3 regions of the Micromonospora sp. NPDC047793 genome follow, and region 3 is predicted to be linked to each of the others. Evidence: riboswitches for the same ligand, from Rfam matches in the RefSeq annotation. Region 3 holds a riboswitch; each other region holds the start of a gene.

Region 1 (10,248 bases), on a different contig from region 3:
TTGCGGGTACCCACCGTAGGGCGACGTCGGATATGGCTGGCCCGGGTAGGGCTGGCTTGGATAGGGCTGGCTTGGATAGGGCTGGCCCGGATAGGGGGCGGTCGGGTCGACCGGTGGCCGCCCGTCCCCCCGATCGGGCTCGTTCGCCGGCGGGGTCGGCTCGTTCGCCGGCGAAGGCCGGGCCGGCTCGTCGGGGGACGAGGACGGACCCGCCGGGGGCGGCTGGTCGGACATGGACGCTCCTCAGCGATGGCTGGATCGGCCCATGATCTTCCCTGGTCGGCCCCGGCGCCGCTGCCCTGCACCGGCCACGATCCCATAACCCCACCCGAGGATCAGCCGGCGAGGTGGACGCGGCGGGTGACTCAGATGGCGCGTACCCGCTCGGCCTGCGGGCCCTTCTGGCCCTGGCCGATCTCGAACTCCACCCGCTGGCCGTCGTCCAGCGCCTTGTAGCCGTCCATCTCGATCGCGGAGAAGTGAACGAAGACGTCCTGCCCGCCGTCGACGGCGATGAAGCCGTAACCCTTTTCGGCGTTGAACCACTTCACGGTGCCCTGTGCCACGGTGTTGTCCTCACTCTGCGCGGCGTACCACAACTCCGGGCACCGGCACGCCGAACACCCGGAGACCACCGGTTTCAGCGATCCGCGACGACCCCGAAAAACGGTGACCGAAATCGCACGGTACACGAGGCGTGACGACCGCGCACGACCACAAATCGGGCATATTCCGACTGACGGCATCGCCGTACGTCATTGTGGTAAGCATGCCGACATGACCAGCGCGCTCGACGAGACCAGCACCCTGCGGGCGGACGTCCGTCGGGTCGAGCCGGCGGACGCCGCCCGGATGCGGGCCCTCCGTCTGGAGATGCTCGCCGACGCCCCGCTGGCCTTCCTGGAGACGATCGCGGAGGCCGCCGCGCGCCCGCACGCCGAGTACGCCGCCCGCGTCGCCCAGGTCTCGGCCGGCACCCACACCGCCCAGTTCGTGGCGGACCCCGGTGGCCGACTGGTCGGGCACGCAGGTGGCGTCGCCCATCCCACGGAACTCGCGGTCACCGTGGTCTACGCGGTCTACGTCACCCCGACGTGGCGCGGCACGGGCCTGCTCGCATCCCTGATCGATGCGGTCGGCGCCTGGTCACGGGAGTGCGGGCGGCAGGAGCTGATGCTCGAAGTCGTGGTGGGCAACGACCGCGCCTACCGCGCCTACCAGCGGATCGGCTTCGCCGACACCGGCGTACGGGTGCCGCACCCGACCGTCCCCGCCCTCCGCGAACTCCAGATGCGCCGCCGGGCGTAGTAGGTGTGGGTGGGGGTTTACGGGCAGCCCACCCTGCTCCGGGCGGTCAGGCTTGATTCCTCCGCAGGGTGGGCTGCCCGGAAACCCGACGTGGTCCGGCTGATCGGGTGGCCTGCCCTCGGATCGGACCGACCCACTCCCCTCGCCCTGCTCGGTAGCGACGGTCGCGGGCTGGCCAGGGTGTCCGGCGGATGCGGCGGGTGCCAGGTCTCCCGCGCCGCCTTTGCTCTGCTTCAATCCACGCAACGAACAGGGCGATTCGTTCCTCCTGGCAAATGCCGCACTGGCAAAGCCATGACAATTGACCAGAACCGGTGCGTTCTCCCGAGAGTATTGCGTGGAGTGAAGCAGAGCAAAGGCGGCAAGGCGCAGTACCGCCGCCCACCGTCCGCCTCCGCACCGCACCGCACCGCACCGCCCAAGCTCAACTCAGCTCATGCTCCAACGGTGACCCAGCAGGGTTCCGGGGCAGCCTGACCCGCGCAGGGATCAAGCCTGACCGCCCGGAGCGGGTCAGGCTGCCCCGGAACCCCCACCGTGAGAAGACCCGCCCCCCCCACCGTGAGCAGCAGACCTAGGCGTGCCGCCGACTCTGCACGATGCGGAAACGGTTGGCGACGTACGCCCCGTCGGTGAGGGCCGAGTTGGCCGCCGCGTTCGCCCCGCTGCCGTGGAAGTCGGAGAACGCCGCCGACTGGTTCACGAAGACGCCTCCGGTGAGGTTGCCGGACAGGTGCACTCCGACCTCGATCGCGGCGTTCTCGGCGGCGTCCAGCACCGCCTCGTCGGTGGAGTAGACGGCTGCCGTGAGCGCGCCCTTCTCCCCCACGGTCGCCCGGAGGATGTCCAGGCTGTGCGTGGTGGAGTCGGTGGCGATGGCGAAGGAGATGGGTCCGAACCACTCCCGCGAGTAGGTCGCGGTGTCGCCGGCGTCCAGCTTGACGACGGTGGGCGTACGGACCACCGCGTCCGGGAACGACGGGTGCGTGACGGTACGCGACTCCAGCACCGGCGTACCGACCTTGGTGACCTCGTCGAGGCGGTCCAGGACGCCGTCGTTGACGATGGCGCCGGTCAGCTCGACCCCACGCGCCGGGTCGGCGGTGAGCTTGCCGACGGCGGCGGCGATCCCGGCGGCCACCTCGTCGAAGCTCTTGTGTCCCTGGTCGGTGTCGATGCCGTCGCGGGGAATGAGGATGTTCTGCGAGGTGGTGCACATCTGGCCGCTGTAGAGCGTCAGGGTGAACCCGAGGTTGCGGCACATGCCGGCGAAGTCGTCGGTGGAGTCGACCACCACCGTGTTGAGTCCGGCCTTCTCGGTGTAGACCGCCGCCTGGCGGGCGTTGGCCTCCAGCCAGTCGCCGTACTCGGTGGAACCGGTGAAGTCCACGATCTTGACGGCCGGGTGCAGGGCCAGGGTCGAGGCCAGCTTCTCGCCGGGCGCCTCCGGGGCGAGCAGGACCAGGTTCGGGTCGAAACCGGCCTCGGCGAGCACCTGCCGGGCGTAGCGCACCGTCACGGCCAGCGGGAGTACGGCGCGCGGGTGCGGCTTGACGACCACCGGGTTGCCGGTGACCAGCGACGCGAACAAGCCCGGGTAGGAGTTCCAGGTCGGGAACGTGTTGCAGCCGATGACCAGGGCGACTCCTCGCGGCACCACATGGAACGTCTTGGTCATCCGCAGCGGGTCGCCCTTACCGGCGGCCTTCTCCCAGGCGGCGGTCCCCGGATGCCGGGTCATCTCCGCGTACGCGTAGGCGACGGCCTCCAGCGCCCGGTCGAGCGCGTGCGCGCCGCCGGCCTGGAAGGCCATCACGAATGCCTGCCCGCTGGTGAACTGCACCGCGTTGGCCAGTTCGAAGACGTTCTTGTGCAGCCGGTCGAGGATCTCCAGGCAGACCCCGACCCGCGCCTGCGGACCGGCGTCCCGCCACGCGGGCAGCGCCGTGGACGCGGCGGCGACGAGCTGTTCGGCGGTGGCGTGCGGGTAGCGGACGTCCAGCGGGACGCCGAAGGGGCTGGTCTCGGTGGCGACCTGGTCGCCGTCGCCCGACTGGTCGAGCGGGAAGTCTCCACCCAGGTACGCCTCGAATGCGGCCTTGCCGTCGGCGGCTGCGGTCTCGCCGTACACCCGGGGGCTGGGTGATTCCGGGTAGGCGGACCAGTACCCGCGCTCCGTGATCGCGGTCAGCGCGCGGTCGAGGGTCTCGGCGTGCCTGTCGTACAGGGGGTGCGGGGTCTCCGTCATGCCCGCCATCATGCAACAGGAAGCCCCGCGATCAGTAGGGGCGTGTCACAGCTCAGACGTCGAGTTGCCAGTTGCTCCAGCGATCCATCACCCGGAAACCGAGCTGCTCGTTGATCGTGATCATGTGATCGTTGCTGTCCGCGTTGAAGGTGTCGATCACCTGGATCGCGGGTTCGTGGGCGAGCAGGTGACGAAGGTTCTCGATCTTCGTGAGCAGGCCGAGGCGGCGGCCCCGGTGCTCCGGGTCGACGATGGTGATCTGTTGGAAGGCGTGCCAGTCGGCGGTCGGTGACATGTCGAGCAGGGTCCAGGCGACCAGCCGACCGGACTCCTGATGCCGTACGCCCGCGTGGTAGCGCCGCTTGCCGCGCGCTTCGAGCGCCCGCTCGGTGCCGCGTACCCGCTCCGCGTCGACCTGCTCGGGCTCCCATGCCAGGTCACCCATGGGCGCGTCGGCCAGCAGCCGCCCGTCCAGGTACGCGACGTCGGCGATCAGATCGTCCGGCGTACCCCCGCGCCAGAACAGCACCTCGTAGCCGGTTGCCCGGGATCGTGCGTCGGCCAGCAGCGCGTCCAGGGCGGCCTGGTCCAGTTCGGCGACGTGCAGTCGCCGTCGTACGTCGGCCAGGGCGTCGACCGCGCCGACGGTGGCGGCGAACCGGGCGGCCGGGGCGGGGTGGTCGGGATCGTCGCGCAGGTGCGCCCGGCTCAACGCACTGACCCGTTTCCGCCCGCGCTCGCGCAGTACGCGCAGGCCGCGCTCGAACAGCGCCCGACCGACCCCCCGGCTGCGATGGTCCGGGTGCACGACCAACTCGCCGGAGGCGTTCTCGGTGTTGTCGAGTTGCGGCAGGTCGAGCAGCAGGTAGCCGGCCGGGGTGCCGTCGGCGTGGGCCAGCAGGGCGAGGGTCTCGGTGCCCGGCATCGGCTGGTGGAACAGCGAGGTGAACCGCTGCCGGCTGAACGGGGGGTAGTCCGGCAGGTCGGTCGCGGTGTAGTCGGCACCGATCCGGTACGCCTGTTCGATGGCCGACTCGTCGTCGGGACCGAAGGAGGTGATGGTGATGGCCATCTCCGCAGCCTGCGGGACGACCGACGAAGGGGCCAGCGATTATTCGCCGGCCCCTTCGGAAAGCTTGGTCGGGAGGGACGATCGCACAACGCCTCCGGCGCTGGGTCGTAAAGACTGAAAGTCTACGGCGAAACGCCCTCCCGCACGAAGCATCTTGCGCCGCCCGGTTCCTGCCGTCAAGTACTCGACGGCGTGTTTTCCGCACTCACCGCTAAAAGCCCGTTACCCGGCGGATCGGTCGGCGTGCACCATGCCACTCGGGCGACGGGCTCGCGGTGTGTCTCAGCCGAGCAGGCCGGCGTCGCGGGCGGCCCGCAGCGACGGCTTGATCCGGTGGGTCGGCCCGACCTCGCCCGCGACCGCGTCGAGCGTCTTGAGCCCCTCACCGGTGTTGTAGACCACCGTCTCCGCGGTCGGGTCCAGCTTTCCGGACTCGACCAGCTTGCGCAGCACCGCGACGGTCACCCCGCCCGCCGTCTCGGCGAAGACCCCGGTGGTACGCGCCAGCAGCCGCACGGCGGCACGGATCTCGTCGTCGTCGGCGTAGTCCATCCAGCCGCCGGTCCGGCGTACCGCCTCCAGGGCGTACAGGCCGGCCGCCGGGTCGCCGATGTTGAGCGACTTGGCGATCCCGGTCGGCTTGACCGGGGTGATGGTGTCACCGCCGCCGTGCAGGGCGGTGGCGATCGGGTTGCATCCGGCCGACTGGGCGCCGAAGACCTTCCACCCGCCGGCCGGCGCCTCGACCAGGCCGATCTCGACCAGTTCGCTGAACGCCTTGTCGACCTTGGTGAGCAGCTCACCGGAGGCCATCGGGATGACCACCTGGGCCGGGATCCGCCAGCCGAGCTGCTCGGCGACCTCGTAGCCGAGCGTCTTGGAGCCCTCCGCGTAGTACGGCCGGACGTTGACGTTGACGAAGGCGGTGTCCTCGAACTCGTCGGTCTCCACCAGCTCGCCGCAGAGCCGGTTCACGTCGTCGTACGAACCGTCGATGGCGACCAGCTCGCCGCCGTAGACGGCGGTGGTCACGACCTTGCCCTGCTCCAGGTCGCTGGGGATGAACACCACCGACGGGGTGCCGGCGCGGGCCGCGTGGGCGGCGACGGAGTTGGCCAGGTTGCCGGTGGAGGCGCAGGCGAACCGGGCGAAGCCGAGCGCCCGGGCGGCGGTCAGCGCGACCGAGACGACCCGGTCCTTGAACGAGTGGGTGGGGTTGGCGCTGTCGTCCTTGATCCAGAGCGGGCCGGTGATGCCCAGCTCGGCGGCGAGCTGGTCGGCGGCGACCAGCGGCGTGAAACCGGGGTCCAGGGTGACCCGGGTGGCCGGGTCCTGGCCGGCGGGGAGCAGCGCCGCGTAGCGCCAGATGTTCTGCGGGCCCGCCTCGATCTGCTCACGGGTCACGGTGGCGAGGGCCGCCGGGTCGTAGTCGACCTCCAGCGGGCCGAAACACTCGTAACAGGCGTGCTGCGCGGCCAACGGGTAGCGGGCGGAACAGGCGCGGCAGACCAGGGCGCGGGCGGGGCTGGCGGTGGTGTCGATCCCGGTAGGGGCGAGCGTCGACGTCATGTCCGAGTCCTCTCATCTTCCCCCACATCGCACCCTGCGGCGGGGACGGAATTGGCACCTGCCCCACGGGACGCTCAGCGATGAGCGCGCGGGGTGGTTGCCGGGGCGTCTTCGGGCCGTATCCCTCAGCCCCTCTGGATGAGGTATTCAGTTGTGCCGCCGAGTCTAGGCAATCCCGCCGCGCTCGTCAGCGTTCGATCTCAGCCTGTGAGCGATTCCTCACCGCCGCCACCACCCGCGCAAGCGCGTCGACCCTGGATCGGGCAGCCCCGGCAGCGCCGGGTTGACCTGGTCCAGGGTCGCGCACGAGCGTCGGTCGGTCACCGCACCGGCCGGGTCAGGCCGGTACGGACCTGCGTTCGGCCGCCTTCAGGTCCAGTGCGGCACCGTTGCGCTGGCGCAGCAGGTTGTCCAGCGCCCAGCTACCCGGGCCGAGCACCGCGATCAGCAGGAACGACCAGCAGAACAGCACCGACAGCTCGCCGTGGTTGCGTAGCGGCAGCAGCGCCTCGGGCTGGTGGACGACGAAGTAGGCGTAGGCCATCGAGCCCGACGCCACCAGTGCCGCCGGTCGGGTGAAGAGACCGAGGAGCACGAGGGCACCGCAGACGGCCTGGATCAGCGCGGCCCACCAGCCCGGCCAGGTGCCGAGCGGGACGGGTTCACCGCTCCCCCGGGCACCGCCGAAGACGCCGAACAGAGACGACAACCCGTGGCAGAGAAACAGCAGGCCGATGACCATGCGGAACAGGGACAGGGCCGGCCCGCCGAACCGGTCAGTACGCATTCCGGAACCTCCATTGTGGATGGACGAGGGCAACCAGAATGCGGGACTGATAAATATTTGTCGATGCAATCTCTTCCTTTGGGAACGCTCCCACATCGATGGTAGCGACTGGAACTCCCGAGGGAACCCCCCTCGGCGAAGATCATTTCGATCACCCTCCGTAACGACCCCCTGTACACCCTGGACATCTGACGGCAACAAGTCGCGGTCATCCGATCCGGGGCCGCGCGCCCACCCGGGTCCGGAAGCGGCCACCGTCGTCCCACCAGCCGGTACGCGGGGCGGTCCCCGACCGACCGGAAAGCCGTCCCGAAGCGCCCACCTCGCCACCCCGACTGCCCGCCGAACGATCGAGGACCGTGATGCGACGATGGGCCGATGCGAGAAATCCACGGGGGATCGATGCCGGATACGACCACGAGACGCGGCGACGGAGGCCGGGCCTACCGGCGTCCTCGGCTCGTCGCGCTGCTGACCGCCTTCGCGCTGCTCGCCGGCTGCGCACCGACCGACGCGTCCGGCAACGTCCCGGGTGACGGACCGACGGAGCAGGCCGACCCGGCCACGAGCCCGACCACCGCCGGCCCGGACGCGCCGGAGGTCTGCCCCGAATCGGGGGTACGGATCCGCTACCTCGGCGTCAGCGCGGCCATGGGGCTCCGGGCGATGGGCGTGGAGCTGGTCAACTGCGGCGACCGCCCGTACAAGCTGCGCGGCTATCCGGCGCTGCGTCTGTTCGACGGCGAGGGGGCACCGATCACCGTCCGGGTGGTCGAGGGGGCGGCCGGGATCGCCTCGGGCTTCGACGACCCACCCCGGCCGCTGGTGCTGGCACCGGGCGCCACGGCCGGAGCGGCCGTGATCTGGCGCAACCTGGTCGACGATCCGACCGTGGTCGCCACCGACGCCGCGCGGGTGGAGATCGCGGCGGCCAAGGGGCAGCCGGGGCAGGAACTCGACATGGAGGGGCCGATCGACCTCGGCAACACCGACCGGATCGGAGTCAGCGCCTGGAAGAAGCGGACGGGCCCGACGCCGACGCCCACCGAGTCGGCGGACGACGGCGTCGACGCCGCACTCAGCTGGTGATGTCCTTGCGGGTGAAGCGCCAGAAGGCGAGCCCCCAGAAGAGGGTGGCGTAGCAGATCGCCGAGACGGCGCCCCGGACGATGTCGTCGGTCTGCACCGGCGTGGAGAGCAACCCCAGCCAGGCGGTGCTGTAGTGGGTCGGCAGGAACGACCGGATCGCGCCGAGCGCGGTGATCTGGTCCAGGATGCTGGAGAGGATCCACAGCAGCACCGCACCACCCACCGCGCCCAGCGCGGCATCGGTGACCACCGAGAGCAGGAACGCCAGGCCGGCGACGACCAGCAGGACGACCGCCAGGTAGCCGAGCACCGCGAGCAGGCGGAGCAAACCCTCGCCGGGTTCGAGCTGTGCGGCGACCGTGCTGCGCAGCGGCGACCAGCCGTACCGCAGGGTGCCGATCAGCAGGGCCGTACCGGCGAGCAGCACCAGCGCGAACGCCGAGTAGGCGAGCGCCACCAGCAGCTTCACCGTCAACAGCCGGGCCCGGGGCACCGGCACCGCCAACAGGTAACGCAGGCTGCCCCAGCTCGCCTCGCTGGCCACCGTGTCGCCGCAGAACAGCGCCACCACCACGACCAGCAGGAACGAGGCGGAGACGAAGATGGTGAACAGGGTGAAGTTCAGTCCGCCGGAGGTGGCGAACGAGACGAGGCTGCCGAACTCGCCCCGGCCGCTGTCGTCGTCACCCGAGTCGAACTGGAAGGCGATCAGGATGATCAACGGCAGCAGCACCATGAAGCCGAGCGCCAACTGGGTACGCCGCCGCGCCGCCTGACGGCGGAACTCGGCGCCGAACGGCAACGTCCTCGACGGCCGGTAGCCGGCGGCGGCACCCGACGGAGCCACCCCGGACTCCTCCCGCGTCGGCTGCACGGTCGATCCCGCCATCACCGGTCCCCGCTTCCCCGAGAGTTCTCGCCCACCAGGGCGAGGAACGCGTCCTCCAGGCGGCGCCGGGGCACCACCCGGTCCACTCCGATACCGGCCCGTACCAACTCGGCGACCACCTCGCTGCGCGCGGTGCCGTTGGTGTCCACCACCAGGTGCCCGTCGGCGTCGTCCAGCACCCGTACGCCACCGAGGTCGTTGAGCACGTCCCGGGCCGCGGTCGGGTCGCTCACCTCGAACAGCACGCTGGGCGAGTCACCGACGATGTCCTCCACCGGCCCGGAGGCCACGATCCGGCCCTTGTTGACCACCACGGCGTGGGTGCAGGTCTGCTCCACCTCGGCGAGCAGGTGACTGGAGACCAGCACCGCGCGCCCGTCGGTGGCGTACCGCTGAAGCACCCGGCGCATCTCGGCGATCTGTGGCGGGTCCAGCCCGTCGGTCGGCTCGTCGAGCACCAGCAGCTCGGGCAGGCCGAGCATGGCCTGGGCGATGGCCAACCGTTGCCGCATCCCGTGGCTGTACTTGCGGACCCGCCGGTGCACCGACGAGCCCAGACCGGCGATCTCCAGCGCCTGCTCGAAGTGTGCGTCGGCCTCCGGCCGTCCGGTCGCCCGCCAGTACGCCCTGAGGTTCTCCAGGCCGGAGAGGTGCGGCAGGAATCCGGGCCCCTCGACGAGAGCGCCGATCCGGGAGAGCACCGGCGAGCCCGGCACCAGCCGGTGCCCGAAGACGTAGATCTCCCCGGCGGTCGGCTGGGTCAGCCCCATCAGCACCCGCAGGGTGGTGGTCTTGCCGGCGCCGTTGGGCCCGAGCAGGCCGACCACCTGACCGGGGTGCACCTCGAAGTCCACCTCGGAGACTGCCACGAAGCCGTCGGCGTACTCCTTGCGCAAGTGGCGCACGGCCAACGGGGTGTCCGCGTACTCGGGATGGATCGAGGTGTCCTGGCGGCGGTGCCGCAGGCGCAGCACGGCCACGAGCACGACGAGCCCGATCACGATCGCGGCGATCAGCCCGACCAGCACCCAGCGCCAGAGCGCCGCCTCGGTGGGGATCGGGTCGCTGTCGACCGTCGGCAGGCTGACCGGCGTGTCACCGACCGCGACCGTGTACACGGCCGGCTCGATCGGGGTCGTGTAGGCCTGGTCCGAGGTGGCCACCACCAGCCGGAGCCGGTGCCCGGCCTCCACCCGGTGCACGATCGCCGGCAGGGTCACGGTGACCGGCGCGGCGGCGTCGACGGTGGCCGGCAGACCGCTGAGCCGGATCGGCGCGATGAGTCC
Region 2 (10,248 bases), on a different contig from region 3:
GGTGGTGCGAGGTGCTGCCCTCCCGGGCCGCGCTGATGATCGCCTCCGTCTTGGGTTTCACCACGTCCAGCAGTTCCTTCGAGCCTGACGTGACCTTGCTGCCGTGGTGGGCGATGTGCATCACGTCGACCCCGGTGATCCGGGTCTTGGTCGGTGCGGCGTACTTGCCGGCTGCGATCAGGTAGTGCTCGGTGCTGGTGGTGGCGTCACCGCAGAGCAGCAGCTTCTTCCCGTGCGCCTCGATCAGCAGCACCAGGCTGGCGCGGTTCCTGGCCTTCTTGGTGTCCTTGTCGGTCTTGTAGTCGTGCGCGACCCCACCGGCGAGGATGGTGACGGTGCAGGTCGGCTCCGCGATGATCCGGATGCCGCCCTTGTCGTCGAGACGATCCACCTGGTCGCCGGCGGTGGCGGCGACCACCGCCGTGCCGTCGAGCGTGATCTCGCCGCGGACCACGCTCTGGTCGGACGGATCGACCTCCAGGTTGTGCACCACCTTGAAGATCTTCGTGGCGTCGGCCATGTGTTTTCGGAGCCAGTCGATGGCGCCGACGTAGTCCTCGCTCTCACCGCTGTGGTAGACCCGCCCCACCGTCATCTTCCGACCGGTGCGGTCCTCGTCGAGCACGGACGTCAGGTAGTTGTAGTGGTCCTCGTCCGGATGGGTGAAGACCATGACGTCGATCGTGCTGCTGCCCAGCAGATAGCGGGGCACGTTCAGGCTGTTCCAGATGTACTGCGCGTGCGCCTCACCGGTCGTGGTGTCCAGGGTGGTCGAGCCGCAGTCGACGAGCACCGTCTTGCCGCCGGGCGTCTTGAACACGATGCAGTCGCCCTGCCCCGACCGCAGGAACGTGGCGTAGAAGTTCGTGTCCGCGCGTGCCCCCACCACCGCCGGCGTCGATCGGGTGATCGGCTCCAGCGTCGTGGCCAGTTGCAGCAGCTCCACCGCGAGCTTCGCCGCGACGGCCGCCTTACGGTCGGCGTCGGTCATCGCCTTCTTGGCCTTGACGTCCTTGCGTTCGGTGTTCTTGGGTGCCTTGCTGGAGTCGGTGGTCTTGCTCGTGGTCCGCGTCCGTTTGCCGTTCGGCATCGTGCCGTGCTCCTCCGCTTCGCTACCGGTGACCTAGAACGGGAAGCGCCGTGCCAGATCGAGCAACCGGCGCAGGTCCGACTCACCGATGCCGGTGGATCCGAGACGCAGCGAGGTGAACGACGCGGTTCGGGCGAAGATGTCCCGCAAGTCGTCGGAGCCGGTGTTGCCGTCCTTGAACAGGAAGCCCTCGGGACGGCCCTCGATCCGGTGCCAGAACTTGTTCGCGTGATGGAACCTCAGGCTCGGAAAGGTTCCCTGATTCGCGGGGACATCCGCCTGGAACAACTCCAGGAACACCTGCTTACCGGCTGCCTGATCCCGCCGTTCCACCCGGAGATGACCCTCGCCCCCGCTGACCGCGACCTTGTCCACCCGCATCGACGTGAACACGCCCAGGCGGGCGAAGATGTCACTCAGGTCGTCGCTGGTCGGCGGTCCCCACTTGAACATGAACCCGTCGGGGCGGCCCTCGATCCGGTGCCAGAACTTGCCCGCGTGGTGGAACCGGATACTCGGATAGGTGGTCACGTTCGCCGAGGTCTCCGACTGGTACAGCTCCAGGTAGATCTGGTTGCCGCCGGTCTGACCCTCCCGGCGCAGCTGCAGGTGCTCGGTGGCGGCGCGCACGGTCAGCTTGAACGGCGCGGCGACACCGCCCACCGCGACGTTGGTGCCGCTGAACAGCAGCGGGCTCCGCTCCACGTCGACGCTGACGAACCCGTCCTGGAACCCGGGGACGTTGCGGTACGACAGCACCACCGGCGCGTGACCCGGCGTGGTCAGCCCGTGGACCGGCCCGATCCCCAGCTCCAACCACTCCTCGGCGGCGATGGTCGTGTCCTGCTTCGGGGTCAGCGTCCACATCGCCCGCTCGTCGTCGATCAGCTTGTCGACGTCCCACGCCACACCGGTGGCACCGGTCAACGCCACCTGCACCGCACCGACCTGACCGGCCGTGGTCAACGCCCAGTCCCGGGTCTCGTTCGCCAACTGCACGTCGAACGAGAGGACCAGCGCCGACGCCCGCTCCTTGCCGACGGTGGCGGAGCCGGCCAGTGCGATCGCCACCCGACGGGAGACGTTGGCCACCCGCAGCCGCAGCGAACTGGTGCCCGACCCGTCGCTGAGCACCCGGTTGCCGCCGACGAAGGCGACGTCCAGCGGGATGTCCGGTCGACCCCGGTGGTTCACCACCTCCAGCGACTGCTGCCGGGTGCCGACGATCTCGCTGGTCTCACCGGTGTAACCGAGCCGCTGATAGGCCAGTTCGACCCGGGTCACCCGGGTGCCGTCGGTGCCGTCCGCACGCAGCCCGGTCAACGGCAACTCGACCGACGCGGCGGCCGGGACGACCGCGTTCGCCGGACCGCGCAGATACAGCTCCGTACGGGCCTCGTTGGCGGCCAGCGCCCATCCGCTCGCGGCCAGCCCGACCGTACTCGCCGGGGCGATCGTGCCCGGCCGGAGGTTCAGCGTGAAGTGCCGGTTCGTCACCGACGGCGCGCCGCTCAGCGGCCAGAGCGTGATGTCGTGTCGGGACGAGTTGGTCACGCGCAACGTGAGCGTCTGGCTGGTGGCGGCGTCGTCGATGTACAACACCGGCTGCTGGTCGACGTTGGCCAACTCGAAGTCGAGCGGGTGGGTGCGGACGAACGACGTCACCGGCGACTCGTCCACCGCCATCAGCTCGGTGACCTCGGCAGCGCTCAGGGCCGTGCCGTACAGCCGTACCGCAGCCACCGACATCGGCTGGTACTGACTGGCGTTGCCGGGTGGCCGCCCGACCACGAAGCTGCTCTGCACCGTCGGCGGCGCCCCGACGCTCGCCTCCAGCACCACCACCCCGTCGAGGTGGATCCGAAGCAGCGTGGTGTCCCGGGTCACCGCCAGGTGGTGCCAGGTGTCGTAGGTGAACAGGCCGGCGCCGCTGGAGTACCGGACGTTGGTGCCCGGCAGGTCGGCCATGATGCGGCCGAGCACGTTGACGTGCACCCCGTAAAGGTCGCGGCCCATCAGGGTCTGCATGCCCGAAGTCTGGGTGGGCACCCGGAACCAGCCGCACATCGTGTAGGTCGTGTACGGCGGCAGGGGCGCGGGCGAGACCACGGCGTCGCCGACGCCGTCCAGGGTCACCACCGCACCGAACTGGTCGTCCGGCGACACGGTCGGGTTCCCTTCGAGCCGGCCGTCGAGCTGCCCCTTGCCGTAGTCGACGACGACGTTGCCCGGGGCGATGTCGTCGAGCTGCCAGAACAGCAGCGGCTCCGGGCTCATGCCGACCGCACCGGGGTGAGACGGGCCTGCTCGGCCTCGACGGACGGGCCCTGCACCTGCGCACCGGCCTGCCGGCCGATCGTCTCGATCAGTTCGTAGACCCGGACGTACGGCAGTTGGCCGAGCGCCTCCAGGACCATGTTCGTCTGTTCCAGGGACAGGTCGAGGGTGATCTGTGGCATCGGGGTCGCCTTCTCGGTCGAAATGTGGTGGACGTGCGGGAGAACAGGGGAGGCGCGCGGATCGGTCAGACGGTCGGGCGCTGACGCAGGCTGAGCCAGCCCTCGCGAGCGGTCAGCGCGGTGGGGAACGCCTCCGCGAGCTCCGGCGGCTCGGCGACCTCCACCCAGGAGGCGCCGTCGCGTTCGCGCCACGACCAGACCCGGTCCGGGTCGGCCGCCGGTGTAACCAGCGCCGGCGCGTCGGCCTCGGTCAGCACGGGCGCTGCCAGGAAGCCGACCTCCAGTCGGGCCAGCGCATCATGGTGGTGGGCGGGATCCAGCCGGCAGGAGACCGTCGGCAGCACCCCGGTGGTGGCGTGTACCGCCCCGGCCGGCTCCACCAGCGCGGTCAGTGTCAGCGTCGGCAGGTCGATCCCGACGGCGAGCGGCGGGTCGCCGTCCTGCTCGGCCAGCGTCACCACGTCGTGGTACCGCTCGCCCAGGGTGCCGTCCGGCTGCTCCCGCCAGAAGCCGAGCGTGCCGTCGCCCAGCCGCCCGTGCTCGCCCAGCCGCACCGGGAACCGGACGGACGGGTACGCGTTACTCTCCCGACCGACGCGGCGCAGATCCTGCCGGAAGACGTTCCAGTCCTGGTGGATCACGGGCAGCCCCGGCGCCTCCAGATCGAGCGCCAGCCGGACCACCGCCACCGGCCGACCGACCAGCACCGCCCGCGCCCGATGCTGCCCCGGGTCCTCGGGCTCGACCGCGTCCAGCGACTCGTCGAGCCGGGACACGAACTCGGCCAGCCCGTCGGCGCCCAGCCCACGCAGCCGCTGCACCACCGCGCGCAGCCGCACGTTGCCGATCGACCCGACCTCGGTGACCGGCCCCTGCGGGGAGGACTGCCACCACGCCTGCCGTGGGGCGGCCGGGTCGGCGGTCAGGTAGAGCGTGCCGAGCCAGTCCCCGTCCGCCGCGTACACCCGCAGCCCGTCGTCGAGCGGATCGGGCAGCAGCCACCCGCAGACCGGGGACGACTGCGGCAACCCGCTCAGCGCTCGCCCGGCGGCCTCGGCGTCGAGCAGGTCCAGCCGTACCCGCGCCGGCACTGCCAGCCGGGGCGGCATCGCCACCCAGGTCGGCCGGTTCGGCATGCTCAACCAGGTGGTGGTCCGGGGCTTGTCGGTGTCGACGTCGTACCCGATGCCGAAGCTGTCCACGATCCGCAAGCGCCGCACCCGCAGCGCCCCCGCCCGGACCGGGTTGAAGTCGCTCAGCGGCACCGGCGCGTGCCGCCCCTCACCCGCCACCGCCTGCTGCACGAGCGCCGCCAGCGACCGCCCGGCTGGAAAACCCAACGGGTCGGTGATCGGCAACTGACGCACCATCTGCAGCATCACCAGGGCGTCGTTGAAACCACCCAGGCTCTGCGCCAGGTTGCTTCCCTCGTGCGCGGCGAGATGCCGGTACGCCGTCGCGAGCGTGCCCAGCCGCGCGTCGTCCTGCTGCGCCGCGCACCAGTCCAGCAGCGGTCCCGGATCGTCGTCCAGTTGGTCGGCGGTCCACGGGTCGAGTCCCGCCGCCGTCCGCTCGTCGTTCGCCCGGGCCAGCGGTGTCCCGCGCAGGTACCGCATGATCCGGGTGGAGAGCACCGGCCGCGCCGACGCCGACAACACCGTGCTGCCGGTGTAGACGTTCGCCGCCGTGTCCAGCACGTCCTTCTCCGCCCGGGGGCGCAGTTCCCGGTCCCCGTCGGGCAGCTCGTAGTTCGTCGTGACGAACGCCGGGTCGAAGTCCCGCCCGGACGGGTCCAGGTTGTTGCCCGCCCGCGCCGGGAAGAACTCCACCTCCCAGTGCAGCAGCACCGGATGCCACGGCTGACCCGTCCACGACCGCAGCGCGGGATGCTCCGGTTGCCCGGTGGCGAGCTTGGTGGCCAGCGCCGCGAGCAGGTCACCGAGGCGGGTCACCCCGGTCGCGGCCCGCAGGTCGGCCTCGGAGACGGCCAGTTCCACCGCCACGCACGGCAGCAGTCCGTCCGGCTGGTCCGCGCCGTCGCGGCCGTACCGGTCCGACGGGGTGGCCGCCGCACCGGTGAGCAGCACCACCGGTTCGTTCGGCACCTGGTACGGCGTACCCGGGACCTGCTGCAACTCGAACCGGCTCCGCGCGGTGGCCACCGCCGTGGCGTTGACCGTGTCCAGCGCCGACTGCGCGGCCTGCCGGGCGGCCTGCAACCGGTGCGCCAGACTCGTGCCGGTGTCCACCGGCGGCCAACTTCCCAGCCTTGCCAACCGGGCGGACAACGCCGACACCTCCCGCCGCAGGTACCAGCCGACGAGATCCGGGTCCGGATAGTCGTCCCGGGCACCCGGTGGCGGGTACGCACAGACCAGGTACCGGGTCCAGTCCGCGAAGATCCGCCGACGTGCCCCGGTGACCTCGGCCGCCGCCGCGTCGTACGCCGACTGCGCCTCGTTCAGCGCGACCAGCAGGTCGCCGAAGCTCCCCGGCAGCGCCAACCGTTCCCGGGCCTGGCGCTGCGGCACCGTGACCGGCGAACCCTCGTCCCCGCCGTCCAGCGGGTCGTCCTGCCGACGGACCGTCCAGGCCACCCCGGAGGCGACCGTGCCGAACGACGCGGCATGCCGGGCCTGAGCCAGCCGGGCCGGCAGGTCCAACACGCCGCTCTCCAACTCGTCGGCGACGGTCAGCGCCTCCAGCAGCTCCTCGGTCTGCGTCTCGGTCACCCCGGGCAACACCGCGCCGAGGTGCGCGGCGAGCGCCTCGGTGGCGGTGTTCGCCACCCAGACCCCGCTCTCGGAGTCGGTCGTCGGGCCGGGCACCGGCGCCCGCTTCGCCGTCGCGGCGAAGGTCAGCCGACCGAAGCAGAGCATCCGCGCCGGAGCGTCGCCGCCGGTGTCGGCCGGCACCGACCAGTCCAGTTCGTCGGCGATGGTCTGCGGCCAGCTCCGCCCGGCCGCCGTCGCCACCACCGCCAGCAGTTCGTCGTCGGCCGTCTCGGCATACCAGCCGACCACGTCGTAGCGCAGGCCGTTCGGCGGCGGCACCGCCCCGTAGCCGTCGTCGTGCAACCCGAACACGCTCGACGAGTTCGGATAGAACGCGGCGAAGGTCGGCTCGCCGTAGCCGAGCGCGGTGAGCGCGGCCACCCGGTCGGTCGGCGCACCGGGCCACGCCGACAGCGGCAGCTTCCGGCCGAGATACCGCCACGGGCGTCCGGTGGTGCCGCGTGGATCGGCCGCCCGCAGCGGATAGGTCACCCCGCCCCGGTCGACGTCGCCCAGCGCGTCGCTCTCCACCATCCAGCGGTCCTGGGCGCCACCCGGCGCGGTCCGGGTGACCAGCCACCGGTTCGGCACCCGGGGCAGGTCGACGGCGGGCGCACCACCGCCGGTCGCGGCGCCGTGCGTCAACCGGGTCAGTGCGTCCGGCAGAGACCAGTGCAGGTGGATGCCGGCCGGCAACAGCAGGTCCTGCTGGAACGACCCGGGCAGGATCGCGTCGCTGAGGTTGCGCTCACCGAAGTCGGCGTCCCGGCCGGTGCTGGCGTCGACGTACGGCAGGCGGGTGAAGTCGGCGGTCGGTCCGGTCACGGTCCGGTCGGTGGCGAGCCACAGGGCGTCCACCCTGACGGGCACGGCGAGTATGCGCATGGTGATGCGTTCCCCAATGGTTGCGGCGTGGTCGCTGCGGTAACGCCGGTTCACCGTAGGGCAGATCAGAGCGCGAAAGTGTTTCGCAAAGCTGACAGTCGAACCGCTGGTCCGTCCATCATGGAGTGTGCTATCCCGCGTGGTGGAGACGCTTTCCGGACAGTGATCCGTCGAATCACCGACATGCCGCGCCGACCCGCGCTCCCATGGCCGACAGAACAGCGGCGAAGGGGCGCCGAGCCGATCGGCGGCAGGTGACTGTGGTCACTGTGCGTGGTGAAGCGCGCCCGCGCAATCGCGCACCCGGGGCGTCGGATTCACGTCTGCTCCCGAGCCGCCACCCGGACCGGCGCGACGGCGAGCCGACCGGTCAGGCGGGACGAATCAAGGGGCTGTCTCGTGTCGTACGAACAGGGACATGCCGGGTGCCCGACGGGCACTGGCGGGCGGGCTCGCCCGTGTGGCAGCATCGGCAGCGGTCAAGAGTGTCAGCGTCAAGGCCCCGGCCTGCTGACCGGCAACCCTCGTATATCCGCGGTGGGGTGCCTCCGGGTGAGACCAGGCCGTCGGCGATCGCCGGAGGCAAGCGCGGACCCGCACGGGTCCACTGTCACCTGAGGACGAGTGTGCCCACGATCGCTCCTGCCGTGCTCGGCGACGACCTTCCGGTCCGCCTCTCCGACGGCACCACCGTCGCGTACGCCAACCTCGACTACGCCGCCACCGCACCCTGCCTCGTCCCGGTCGCCGACGCGGTCACCGAACTGCTGCCCTGGTACGCCAGCGTGCACCGGGGCGCCGGCCTCGCGTCGCGCCGGTGCACGCTGGCCTACGAGCAGTCCCGTCAGACCGTCGCGGACTTCCTCGACGTCCGGCCGGACGACCACGTGATCTTCACCCGGAACACCACCGACGCGATGAACCTGCTCGCCCGGGCCCTGCCCCCGCACACCACCGTGGTGACCTGGGCCGGCGAACACCACGCGAACCTCCTCGCCTGGCCGAACGTGCACCGCCTGCCGGTGCCCGCCGACCTGCCCGAGGTGACCTCCGGGCTGACCCGGGCGCTGGCCGACCTGGGCGACGCGGGGCCGGTGCTGGTGGCGGTGACCGGCGCCTCCAACGTCACCGGCGAGGTCTGGCCGACGGCCGAGATCGCGGAGATCGCCCATCGGCACGGCGCGCGGATCGCCGTCGACGCCGCCCAACTGGCCCCGCACCGCCCGGTCTCCATGGCCTCCGCCGGTATCGACTACCTGGCGCTCTCCGGGCACAAGCTGTACGCGCCCTTCGGTGCGGGCGTCCTGGCCGGCCGCGCCGACTGGTTCGACGCCGCCGACCCGTACCTGTCCGGCGGTGGAGCCACCAGGCACGTCGGTGACGAACCCGCCGAGGTGCAGTGGCAGACCGGCCCGGCCCGACACGAGGCCGGCACGCCGAACCTGCTGGGAGCGGTGGCACTCGCCGCCGCCTGTGCCACCATCTCCGCCGCCGCACCGGACGTACTCGCTCACCACGAGCAGGAGCTGCTGGCCCGACTGCGCGACGGCCTCGGCGCCCTGCCGCAGGTGGCGGAACTGCGCACGTTCGACGCCGATCACGACCGGGTCGGCATCGTCAGCTTCACCGTCGCCGACCGGCGGGCAGCCGACATCACCCACCGGCTCTCCGCCGAGCACGGCATCGGCGTACGAGACGGCTTGTTCTGCGCCCACCCGCTCAGCCGGAAGCTGTTGGCCGACGCGGCCGTGCGGCTCGGCCGCCCCACCGACGGGTACGCGATCCGGGCCAGCATCGGCATCGGCACGACTGCCGAGCACGTCGACCGACTCCTGCACGGACTACGCCAGGTGATCAACACGCCCCGGGGGCGGTGAGTCGTCAGGTGCTGAGGTGGGCGGCGAGGCGCATGGCCAGCGCCGCCAACGTCAGCGTCGGGTTGGCCGCCGGTGAGTTCGGGAAGACGGACAGGTCGCAGACATAGAGGTTGCGGTGGCCGACGACACGCAGGTCCTCGTCGACCACCCCCGGCCGCTCCCGGCCCGGCGTGTCGCGACCCATCCGCATGGTGCCGACCTCGTGCGACACCCCGCCGAGCGGAGCCCAGAGCTGCTCGTACACCTCGCCTCCGAAGGCGGACACCACATCGGCGGTGATCGTGTCGAGGGCGTCCTGGACCTGGTGGGCGCGCGGGCTGGGATGGATGCGGATGGTGGGCAGCGCGGCGGGCTTCCCGCCCACCGGCCGGGTATCGGTCAGGGTGACGGCGTTCTGCTCGACCAGCGGCGCCTCGACCATGAACACGAGTTCGCCCGGCATCTTCCCGTCGACGGTGGCCAGGTTCGCGCCGGTGAACTCCAACGCGTTGACGAAGCGGAACTGGTTCAGGTTCGCGCCGAGGTCCAGCGTGACGCTGTACGGGTGGACGGGGTCGGTGTCGGCGGCGTCGGTGAGGTGCCGGGAGACGGTCTTGCTGGAGTCGAACCGGCTGTACCAGTCCCCGCCCTGCCGCATCCAGAACTTCACCACGTGGATGGGATGGTCGGTGATGCCGCGTCCGACCAGCGGGATGTCCTCGGCGAGGCCGGACGACTGCGCGACGGCGGCAGTGCCGACGGTGCCGGCGGCCAGCACCACCACGCCGTCGTCGGCCAGTCGGTAGGTGCGGTCCCGGCCGGCCAGGTGGTCGTACGTCACCACACCGGTGACCTCGCCCGCCGCCCGCTCGACACCGACCACCTCGTGGTTCAGGTGGACCCGCAGGTTGCCGAAGCGGCCGTCCTGCATCGCGCGGCTGAGCAGCAGTTCGGCAGCCGACCAGATACCCGCCGGCACCGCCCCGGGGACCGGACCGCAGTACTCGATCGCCATCGGGGGATCGAAGTGCCGGAACTCGGCCAACGCGGGCAACTCCCGCAGTTTCGCCTTGACCATCGTCTGGTACGACGACGGGACCAGGGGAGTGACACGGGTCAGCTGCTCCGCGCGGTCGTACCAGACGTCGTACAACTCGTCGCGGACCGCCTCCGGCCAGTCGCGG
Region 3 (10,248 bases):
TAGATCCGCTGGCGTACGTGCCGACGACGCAACCGCAGCTCGCCGCGCGGCCCGTCGTACGACACCACGTCGGCGGACGCCTCCACCGCGCGGACGTCCAGCGTGCCGGCCTTGGCGATCAGGGCGGACAGCAGCATCACACCCTCGTAGCAGGACTCACCGAGGCTGCCCAGCGGCGGCGCCTCCAACCCGAACCGGCGGGCGAACTGACCGTGGAAGTCCAGATTCTCCGGCGTCACCAGCCCGGCGAAGAAGCCTGCCGTGCTGAACAGTCCCCGCGTGTTCGTCGCCCCGCTGGCCAACAGCATGTTCTCGTCCATCAGCGTGCTCAACCGCAGGCAGCGCTGGTCCAACCGGGACCGTGCGAAGGCCCGGTTGAACCGGACCGCGTCGGCACCGACCAGCAGCATCAGGACCGCGTCCGCGTCGCTGCGCTCGATACGTCGTAGCACCTCGACGAAGTCGTGCGTCTCCAACGGCAGGAAGTGGTGCCCGACCACCCGACCGCCGCTGTCCAGCGCGTACCGGTAGGCGGCACGGGTGGTCCGGCGCGGCCAGACGTAGTCGTTGCCCACCACGAACCAGCGACGGACCCCGAGGTCGGCGGCGAGCACCCGCATCGCCGGCCACAGCTGCGCGTCCGGCGTCTCGCTGGTCAGGAAGACCCCCTCGGTACGCTCGCCACCCTCGTACAGGGCGGTGTAGACGTACGGCACCCGGTGCGCGATGCGCGGCGCCACCGCCTGCCGGACCGACGAGATGTGCCAGCCGGTGACGCCCTGCACGGCGCCCGTCGACACCAACGCCTCCACCTCGGCGGCGACCTCGGCCGGTGGCGCACCGCCGTCGACCGGCACCAGCCGCAGCTCGCGGCCGAGCACCCCGCCGCGCTGGTTGACCTCCTCCATCGCGAGCTGGGCACACTGCTCGCAGCTCGGGCCGAACATGCCGGCCGGTCCGCGCATCGGGTACACCAGCGCGATGCTGACCACGCCCCGGTCGACGGTGAGCCAGGGCGCCCCGGCGGCGAGCCTCTCCCCCGCCTGCGGGCGCCCGTACCCCGGTGCCGGCGCGGACATGAACACATCGTGGCCGCAGCCGGGGATGATGACCAGACCTCCCCAGCAGACGGGACGTCTCGGTACGATGACTCGGCAACCGCCAGGCGGGAGTGCCATGTCAGACCTTCCCGGCTCCGCAGCCGACCTGCTTCCCCTGCTCACCCGCGCCGAGCGTCTGCTCGCCCGCCGGGTCGGTGGGGTGCTCGCCGTCGAGTCGCTCACCATCGAGGCGTGGCGGGTGCTCTGCCTGCTCGCCGACGGTCGGGGGCACCCGATGAGCGAGGTCGCCGCCGAGGCGTCCCTGCCCCCGGGCACCCTGACCAAGCTGGTCGACCAGCTCGTGGACCGCAACCTGGTGTTCCGGCGGGTCGACCCGTTCGACCGGCGACGCATCCGGGCGTACCTGACCGACCGGGGGCGACGCGAGCACGAGCGGATCGCCGCGCGGGTCCACACCGACCTGTCCGGGCTGACCGCCTCCGGTGACGCGGACCTGGCCGGGCACCTGGACGACCTGATCGGACGGCTGGAGCCGGACCGCCGCCCGGCCCCCACCCGGGTCTGACGCCGCCACCGGCCGGCGGGCGGGCGGGCGGGTCACCGTGGCCGGCCGGCCACGGTGCCGGGTGACGTCGGGTCAGCCGCCGTTGACCGGGCGGAACCGGTTGACGGAGTGCCGGGCTCGTGCCGCGCGGTTGGTGACCGGCCCGACGGCGTCGAACATCACCCGACCCAGGGTCGCGTGGGCGCGTACCGCCGGGTGGGTGCCGCCGTAGTTGTCCAGGTCGCCGAGGGAGTCGGCGAAGAAGGCGTAGGTCAGCGTCGGCGCGCCGGTCGCGTCGAACATGATGCCGGCCTCGTGCCGGGCCGCGCCGCTCTCGTCGTAGTCCGCACCGTACTTGGTGGCCACCCGGCTGCGTTCCGCCGAGGACATGTCGCGACGGATCCCGTCGTGGTAGCCGTTCACCCAGCGCAGGATGCCCAGCAGGAAGTCGCACGACCGGGTCGACAGCAGGGTCTTGGTGGCCAGCCGCCACAGCAGGTCGTGGGTCTCGCGCGGGGTGGTGACGCCGAGGAAGAAGCGGTTCGGGTTGGCCACCGGCTCGACCCGGGTGTGCGTGAAGCCCTTGGCGGCGAGGATCTCGTTGATCTCCAGTGCCGGCACCACCCGCCCGCACATCCGCACCGACGTGTTGTCGGAGACGAGCAGCATGGCGGTGAGGAAGTTCGCCACGGTGATCTCGTCACCCCAGACGGTGTGCAGGAAGTAGATGCCGCTGCCACCGAGGATGATGTCGCCGGTCAGATCGAGCCGCTGGCCGAGCGCCAGCTCACCCCGGTCGATCTTGTCCATCACCGCCACCGCGACGGCCAGCTTCTGCACGCTGTACCCGTGCGTCACCCGATCGACGTCGTCGGCCACCACGGTCCGCAGCGCACCGGAGTCGTCCACCATCGCCACGTGCGAACGCCACTCACCGCCCGCCCGCGCCTTCTGCTGCCGATAGGTACGCCGGATCAGCGCCTGCGCGGCATCGTGACCGGACGGTGCCGCACCGCCCGACGTACCGGGCGCGGCGGCAGCGCCGCCCGGTGTCGCCACCAGGGCCGCCGCAGCGGCCCCGATCCCGATCGCGGCCCGACGGCTCATCTGCTCGGCCATTGCCACTCCTCTGGTCCGGCGTGCGACCGGCGGGATACCGGCACCGGACACACCCTGCCATACCCGCCCATCTATCGCCGCCCCCTCCTCCAGAGTGGAGCGGATCGGTCGCCGCGAGCCGGCGGGGCTCACCCGACTCGGACGGCCTCGTCGCCGTCGACCGGGAACGCCGTCGCCGTCGGGGTGAGGTACCTCCGCAGGGTGTGCGCGTCCGGGGCGGTGGCGGTCCAGAGGGTGGCCGGGCCGCCGGCCAGTGGCAACCGGGCGACCGTGCCCATGACCGCCGGGGGTACGGACGGCTCGGACGGGTCGACCACGAGCAGCGAGCCGGTGGCGGGTGCGCCGCCGAGCACCGCCGGTCCGGCCCAGCCGGGTGTGTCCGGCCCGACCGCCAGCGACTGCCGCAGCAGGGGCCGGCCCCCGACGTCGACCCGGGTGACGACCTCGGCGTTGCCGGGTGCCTCCTGGTACCGACCGCAGATCAGTTCGTCCCGCCAGCGCAGGGTGCCGCCCTCGGCGACGTCCACCTGGGCGTCGGCCACGTGCGCACAACCCGCCGCCGCGACCAGTTGCTCCGGCAGCCAGTGCAGCGTGGCGTCGGCGGCGACGGTCACCCGGACCAGCATCCGGGAGACCGCGCCGGGGCGGCCGGGCAGGGCGATCGAGGCGGCCACGGTGCGGACGCGGACCACCGCACCGGGGCCCAACTCGACGTCCAGCCGCAGGTCGTCGCCGGCGAGCGGACCGGCCGCACCGCCGACGACGTACACCGTGACGCCACCGTCCGACGCCGGCACCTGGCGCAGCAGCAGCGGGCTCTCCCCGCGCAGCTCCGCCGGCACGGTGCGCCCGTGCCGGTCGGCCCTGGCCACGAGCCGGGCGGTGGCCCGCATCAGGCCTGCCCGGCGGGTACCGGGTGGTCGGCGTGCGCGGTCGCGGCCCGGTGGTGGGCCAACTCGTGCCGGATCCACCCGGCGACCCGGGTGGCCAGCGGATCCTCGGTGATGGACTGGAACACCGTCGGCAGGCTGCCCCGGCGGGCCCGCGCGTCACGGTCCATCACCGACAGGTCGGCGCCGACCATCGGGGCCAGGTCCGTCTTGTTGATCACCAGGAGGTCGGCGGCGGTCACGCCGGGGCCACCCTTGCGCGGCACCTTGTCCCCGCCGGCCACGTCGACCACGAAGATCTGCCGGTCCACCAGACCTCGGCTGAAGGTGGCGGTCAGGTTGTCCCCGCCGCTCTCCACCAGCACGAGGTCCAGCGGGCCCAGCGCCTCGGCCAACTCGTCGACCGCGTCGAGGTTGGCACCGATGTCGTCACGGATGGCGGTGTGCGGGCAGCAGCCGGTCTCCACGGCCCGGATCCGGTCCGGGTCGAGTACCCCGGCCCGCTTGAGGAAGTCGGCGTCCTCGGTGGTGTAGATGTCGTTGGTCACCACCGCCAGCCGCAACTCGTCGGCGAAGGCCCGGCACAGCGCGGCGACCAGCGCCGTCTTGCCGGAGCCGACCGGACCGCCGATGCCGACCCGGAGCGCCCGCGACGCGGCGGGCAGCGGGGCGTGCGGGTCTACTCCGGGTTCCGGGTGGGTGTGGGGAACGGACTCGTCGTGCTCGGTCTCAGGACGCAAAGAGACGCACCTCCCAGGTGGCGTGGACTTCGGCATGGATGTCGGCGAGCGGAGCGGCGGCGGCCGGCAGTCGCTCCGGTGGTTCCTCGGCGGCCCGCGCCGCCCGCGCCGCGGTGGCGTCGCAGGCGACCGCGAGCCGCACCAGCAGGGCCTGCACCCGGTAGGGATCGAGGCCGAGCAGACGTACGGCGGCGCTTGCCGAACCGGTCACCGTCGCGTGGGCGGCGACCGTGGCGACCTGCGCCGGGTCCAGACCGGCCGCGGCGCCGACCAACCCCAGCACCAGCGGCTGGTGCGGGCCGGGCGGCCTGGCGGGCAGGTCGTCGAAGGTGTCACCGGGCCAGATCTCCCGCCCGGCCCGCAGCAGCGCCCGGCCCTGGCGACGGGACACCGCCCGTTGGGCCGGCGACGCGGTCCGGGCGTCCAGTTCGGCGTCGAGCCGCGCCAGCAGGTCCCGGCGTCCGGCCGACCGGGCGGCCCGACGGGACGCCGCCGCGAACGCCGCCGCGACCAGCCCGGCGGTGGCCAGCCGCCCGCGCAGGTACTCCCCCAACGTGGCCAGGTCGGTCACCCGCCCGGCCGCGACAGCCGCCTCCAGCCCCGACGAGTGGGCGTGCGCCCCCGCTGGGAACCGCCCGTCGGCGAGCAGCAGGAGCATGGTCGGCGCGCTCATCAGAACAGGAAGTAGCGCTGGGCCATCGGCAACTCGGTCACCGGGTCGGGTTCGACCACCTCGCCGTCGATGCGGACGGTGAAGGTGTCCGGGTCCACCTCGATGCGCGGCAGCGCACCGTTTTCCGGCAGGTCGGTCTTGCCGCGCTGCCGTACGTCGGCGACCGGCACCACCCGGCGACGCACGTCCAGGCGCAGCCCGGCGTCGAGCGCGGCGGGTGCCACGAACGCCAGGCTGGTGGCGGCGGCCGCGACGCCGTACGCGCCGAACATGGGGCGGGGCAGCATCGGCTGCGGCGTCGGGATCGAGGCGTTCGCGTCCCCCATCTGGGCGTACGCGATGAACCCGCCCTTGATCACCAGGTGCGGTCGGACGCCGAAGAACGCCGGTTCCCAGAGCACCAGGTCGGCGAGCTTGCCCGGCTCGACCGAGCCGATCTCGTGGTCGAGTCCGTTGGCCATGGCCGCGCAGATGGTGTACTTCGCCACGTACCGCCGGGCCCGGTGGTTGTCGGCGGCACCGTCACCGGGCAACGCCCCCACCCGCGCCTTCATCACGTGCGCGCTCTGCCAGGTCCGCAGCACGACCTCGCCGACCCGGCCCATCGCCTGCGAGTCCGAGCCGATGATCGAGATCGCGCCCAGGTCGTGCAGCAGGTCCTCGGCGGCCATCGTGGACGGTCGGATCCGGCTCTCGGCGAACGCCAGGTCCTCCGGCACCGCCGGGTTGAGGTGGTGGCAGACCATCAGCATGTCGAGGTGTTCGGCCAGGGTGTTGCGGGTGTACGGACGGGTCGGGTTGGTCGACGAGGGCAGCACGTTCGGTTCCCCGGCGACGGTGATGATGTCCGGCGCGTGCCCGCCCCCGGCCCCCTCGGTGTGGTACGAGTGGATCGCCCGGCCGCCGATCGCCCGCAGGGTGTCCGCGACGAACCCGGCCTCGTTGAGGGTGTCGGTGTGGATGGAGACCTGCACGCCCGAGGCGTCCGCCACCCGCAGGCACGCGTCGATCGCGGCCGGGGTGGTGCCCCAGTCCTCGTGCAGCTTGAAGCCGCCGGCACCGGCCCGCAGTTGTTCCCAGAGCGCCTCGGCGGAGACCGTGTTGCCCTTGCCGAGCAGCAGCACGTTGACCGGGAACGCGTCCAGCGCCTCGTGCATCCGGGCCAGGTGCCAGGCGTTCGGCGTGACGGTGGTGGCCCGGGTCCCCTCGGCCGGTCCGGTGCCGCCGCCGACCAGGGTGGTGACCCCACCGGCCAGCGCCTCGGTGACGATCTGCGGGCAGATGAAGTGCACGTGGGTGTCGACCGCCCCGGCGGTGAGGATCCGGCCGTTGCCGGCGATCACCTCGGTCGCCGGTCCGATCACCAGCTCCGGGTGCACACCGTCCATGGTGTCCGGGTTGCCCGCCCGGCCCAGCGCGACGATCCGCCCGTCGCGGATCCCCACGTCCGCCTTGACCACGCCCCAGTGGTCGAGGACCACCGCGCCGGTGATGACGGTGTCCAGGGCCCCCTCGGCCCGGGTGGCCCGGGACTGCCCCATCGACTCGCGGATCACCTTGCCGCCGCCGAAGACCGCCTCGTCGCCGCCGGCACAGTGGTCGTGCTCCACCTCGATCAGCAGGTTCGTGTCGGCCAGCCGGATCCGGTCGCCCGTACTCGGCCCGTAGAGCGCCACGTAGCGCTCCCGCTCCACCATGCTCATGCCGTCGCTCCGCTCCGCTGCGCGCCGTCGTCGGGCACCGCCGTCGTCGGGGCCGGGTCCAGCGGGCCGGCGCACTCGCCGCGCAGGCCGGGGACGATCCGCGTGCCGCGCAGCGGCACCAGGTCCACGGTGCGGCTCACGCCCGGTTCGAACCGCACGGACGTGCCGGCCGGTACGGCGAGACGCTGCCCCCAGGCGGCGGACCGGTCGAAGTCCAGGGCCGGGTTGGCCTCGGCGAAGTGGTAGTGCGACCCGACCTGCACCGGCCGGTCACCGGTGTTCACCACGAGCAGCGTGGTCACCGGACGTCCGGCGTTGATCTCCACCGGCCGCGCCGCCGGCAGGATCTCCCCGGGGATCACGGGATCGGGTGGTGCACCGTCACCAGCTTGGTGCCGTCCGGGAACGTCGCCTCCACCTGCACCTCCCTCAGCAGCTCGGGGATGCCGTCCTGCACGTCGTCCCGGCTCAGGACGGTGCGGCCGGAGGCCATCAGGTCGACCACGGACGCCCCGTCGCGGGCACCTTCGAGGAGGAAGGCGGTGAGCACCGCGACGGCTTCCGGGTAGTTGAGACGCAGGCCGCGCTCGCGGCGGCGTCGGGCGACGTCCGCCGCCACGTGGACGAGCAGGCGGTCCTGCTCGTGAGGGGTGAGATACACGGGGTGCTCCCGGTGGGTTCCGCGCCCCGGACACCGTCGGCCCGGCGCCTCGACGCGCCGACCGCCGGTCGGGGTTCGCCCGCCGGTCCCGACCGCCACGTGCGCGGGGCCCGGGGTTTCCACCTCCCCGGTCCGCGTGACGGACCACCGGCGGTGTCGGGTCGGATGCGGACCGCACCGCCCACCGCTGAGCAGACCGTAAGGGATCACGCGGGCAGCGGGCAACACCCCGCGTGAGCGTGGTCATAACGGGTGGACGCTGCCCCGTCACGGGCTGCTAGCCTCGGCGGCAGGTCAAGAGCGTCAGCGTCAAGCCCCGGCTCGCTGGCCGGCAACCCTCGTCCGCGCAGGGGTGCCCCGGGTGAGGACCAGGCATCGGAGCGATCTCCGGTGCAAGCGTGGCCTGGTGTCCCAGGTCATCACGACCTCGAGGAGAGCCATGGCGTACCCCGATCGACCGGTTGCCTGCCGGCACCTGACCCGGCGTCGACACGTCGACATGATGCGGGTGTGCAGCGCCGCGTGTAGCTGACCGCGTCGCCACCCGGCCGTCGACCCCACCCGGTCGGACGACCACCCCGTTCGTTCCCATCCTTCGCGGTCCGTCCCACGGCGGACCGTCGGTGTGGCACGTGCGTGCCCGCCGCCGCTCATCAGGAGACACCTGTGCGATTCCTTCCTGCCCTCACCCGGGCCGCCGCCGTCGGCGTCACCGCCGTGCTCGCCGCCGTCACCCTCACCGCCTGCGGCGCGGACGGTGACCCCGCCGAGAACCCGTACAACCTGCTCCAGCCGGGGGTGCTGCGGGCCGGCACGCTGACCGACGCACCGCCGAACGTGTACCTCAAGGACGGCGAGTTCACCGGGTTCGACAACGACCTGCTGGTCGCCGCCGCCGACAAGCTCGGGCTGCGGGTCGAGTTCGTCGGCACCGACTTCTCCGGTCTGCTCGCCCAGGTCAACAACCGCAAGTTCGACGTCGGCAGTTCCTCGATCACGATCACCGAGGCGCGGAAGAAGACGGTCGACTTCGGCAACGGCTACGACTTCGGATACTTCGGCCTCGACGTGCCCGCCGGTTCGACGCTGGCGAGCTTCGACGAGCTGTCGGGCAAGCGGGTGGTCGTCGTGCAGGGCACCGTCCAGGACGACTACGCCACCGGGCGTGGCCTCGACCCGGTGCGGGTGCCGGACTACAACGGCGCGATCAACCAGCTCAAGGCGGGCACCGCCGACGCCTGGATCGCCCCGGCCGAGATCGGCGAGAAGACCGCCGCCGACAGCGGCGGCAGGATCACGGTCGCGGCGAAGGAACTCAGCCCGGCACCCACCGCGTACGCGGTCGCCAAGGGCAACGACACGCTGCGCGAGGCGCTGAACCGGGCCCTGGACGAGGTCATCGCCGACGGCACCTGGACCCGCCTCCAGGAGCAGTACTACCCGGGCCGGCCGATCCCGGCCGACTTCACCCCGGGCAGCGGCGAGGTGTCGGCGCCGGCCGCCTCCTGAGGTAGGACGACGAGCGAGTAGGGCGGAGGTCGACCGTGGATCCGTTGCGCACCCTGTGGGAGACGTTCTTCGACTGGGAGTCGATGCGCGAGGCGCTGCCCGACATGATCACCGTCGGGTTGCCGAACACGCTGATCCTGGCGGTCACCGCCGCCCTGCTCGGCTCCGCCATGGGCATCGTGCTGGCCGTCGCGGGCATCTCGCGTACCCGCTGGTTGCGGTGGCCGGCCCGGGTCTACACCGACGTGTTCCGCGGTCTGCCGGCGGCGGCGACGATCCTGCTGATCGGGGTCGGTCTGGCGCCGTTGGGCATGCAGGTGTGGGGACCCAACCCGTACCCGCTGGGCATCCTGGCGCTGTCGCTGATCGCGTCGGCGTACATCGGGGAGATCTTCCGCTCCGGCATCCAGTCGGTGGAGGCCACCCAGGTGGAGGCCGCCCGCGCGCTCGGTTTCTCCTGGTGGGAGGCGATGCGGGTGGTGGTGATCCCGCAGGGTGTCCGGCGGGTCCTGCCGGCCTGGGTCAACCAGCTCATCGCCCTGATCAAGGACTCCAGCCTGGTCTACTTCCTCGGTCTGCTGGCCAGCCAGCGGGAGCTGTTCCGGATCGGGCAGGACTACGCGGCCAACACCGGCAACCAGTCGGCGCTGCTGCTCGCCGGGCTCGTCTATCTGACCCTGACCGTGCCGCTGACGCACGTCGTCAACTGGATCGACCGGCGGCTGCGGCACGGCCGCCCGGCGACCGGACCGGCCGGTGACGACCCCGACGACCTCGACCTGGCGCTGCCCGGCGCCGCCGGAGGCAACCAACGATGAGCACCTCGGTCAGTCTGAGCCTGCGCGACGTACACCTGGCCTTCGGCCGTCACCAGGTGCTGCGCGGGGTGGACCTGGACGTCGCACGCGGCGCGACCGCCTGCGTGATCGGCCCGTCCGGGTCCGGTAAGTCGACGCTCCTGCGGACCGTCAACCGGCTCCTCGAACCGGACAAGGGCGACGTGCTGCTGGACGGGCGCAGCGTGCTGCGCGACGACCCGGACGCCCTGCGGCAGCGGGTCGGCATGGTGTTCCAGCAGTTCAACCTCTTCCCGCACATGAGCGTGCTGCGCAACATCACCGTCGCGTTGCGGCGCATCCGCAAGCTCGGCGAGGACGAGGCGGTGGCGGTGGCGCGTACCCACCTGGACCGGGTGGGGCTGGCGGCGAAGGCCGACGCCCGGCCGGCGCACCTCTCCGGCGGGCAGCAGCAGCGGGTGGCCATCGCCCGGGCGCTGGCCATGCAGCCGCAGGTGATGCTCTTCGACGAGGCCACCTCGGCGCTCGACCCGGAGCTGGTCAAGGGCGTG

Evidence for each region. Region 3 has a riboswitch for S-adenosylmethionine ahead of ABZ738_RS09325 (ABC transporter substrate-binding protein). Riboswitches for the same ligand answer to the same signal wherever they lie in the genome.
Region 1: another riboswitch for S-adenosylmethionine. It lies ahead of thrC (threonine synthase); the one in region 3 lies ahead of ABZ738_RS09325 (ABC transporter substrate-binding protein).
Region 2: another riboswitch for S-adenosylmethionine. It lies ahead of ABZ738_RS19155 (aminotransferase class V-fold PLP-dependent enzyme); the one in region 3 lies ahead of ABZ738_RS09325 (ABC transporter substrate-binding protein).

Annotation. Positions count from the first base shown of each region.
Region 1 covers NZ_JBEYSG010000001.1:260,579-270,826, reverse strand. The annotation lists gene ABZ738_RS01195 (cold-shock protein) at 366-566, opposite strand; gene ABZ738_RS01190 (GNAT family N-acetyltransferase) at 778-1,308, shown strand; gene paaN (phenylacetic acid degradation protein PaaN) at 1,883-3,556, opposite strand; gene ABZ738_RS01180 (GNAT family N-acetyltransferase) at 3,609-4,628, opposite strand; gene thrC (threonine synthase) at 4,911-6,197, opposite strand; SAM riboswitch class I at 6,207-6,342, opposite strand; gene ABZ738_RS01170 (DoxX family protein) at 6,535-6,984, opposite strand; gene ABZ738_RS01165 (DUF4232 domain-containing protein) at 7,387-8,073, shown strand; gene ABZ738_RS01160 (ABC transporter permease subunit) at 8,063-8,962, opposite strand; gene ABZ738_RS01155 (alpha/beta fold hydrolase) at 8,962-10,248, opposite strand, start outside.
Region 2 covers NZ_JBEYSG010000009.1:43,738-53,985, forward strand. The annotation lists gene ABZ738_RS19135 (MBL fold metallo-hydrolase) at 1-1,090, opposite strand, end outside; gene ABZ738_RS19140 (LamG domain-containing protein) at 1,124-3,367, opposite strand; gene ABZ738_RS19145 (hypothetical protein) at 3,364-3,549, opposite strand; gene ABZ738_RS19150 (hypothetical protein) at 3,615-7,193, opposite strand; SAM riboswitch class IV at 7,686-7,803, shown strand; gene ABZ738_RS19155 (aminotransferase class V-fold PLP-dependent enzyme) at 7,856-9,085, shown strand; gene ABZ738_RS19160 (GMC oxidoreductase) at 9,090-10,248, opposite strand, start outside.
Region 3 covers NZ_JBEYSG010000003.1:371,538-381,785, reverse strand. The annotation lists gene ABZ738_RS09370 (substrate-binding domain-containing protein) at 1-1,079, opposite strand, end outside; gene ABZ738_RS09365 (MarR family transcriptional regulator) at 1,177-1,626, shown strand; gene ABZ738_RS09360 (serine hydrolase) at 1,699-2,724, opposite strand; gene ABZ738_RS09355 (urease accessory protein UreD) at 2,853-3,617, opposite strand; gene ureG (urease accessory protein UreG) at 3,617-4,354, opposite strand; gene ABZ738_RS09345 (urease accessory UreF family protein) at 4,344-5,027, opposite strand; gene ABZ738_RS09340 (urease subunit alpha) at 5,027-6,730, opposite strand; gene ABZ738_RS09335 (urease subunit beta) at 6,727-7,092, opposite strand; gene ABZ738_RS09330 (urease subunit gamma) at 7,089-7,391, opposite strand; SAM riboswitch class IV at 7,684-7,796, shown strand; gene ABZ738_RS09325 (ABC transporter substrate-binding protein) at 8,058-8,900, shown strand; gene ABZ738_RS09320 (amino acid ABC transporter permease) at 8,936-9,718, shown strand; gene ABZ738_RS09315 (amino acid ABC transporter ATP-binding protein) at 9,715-10,248, shown strand, end outside.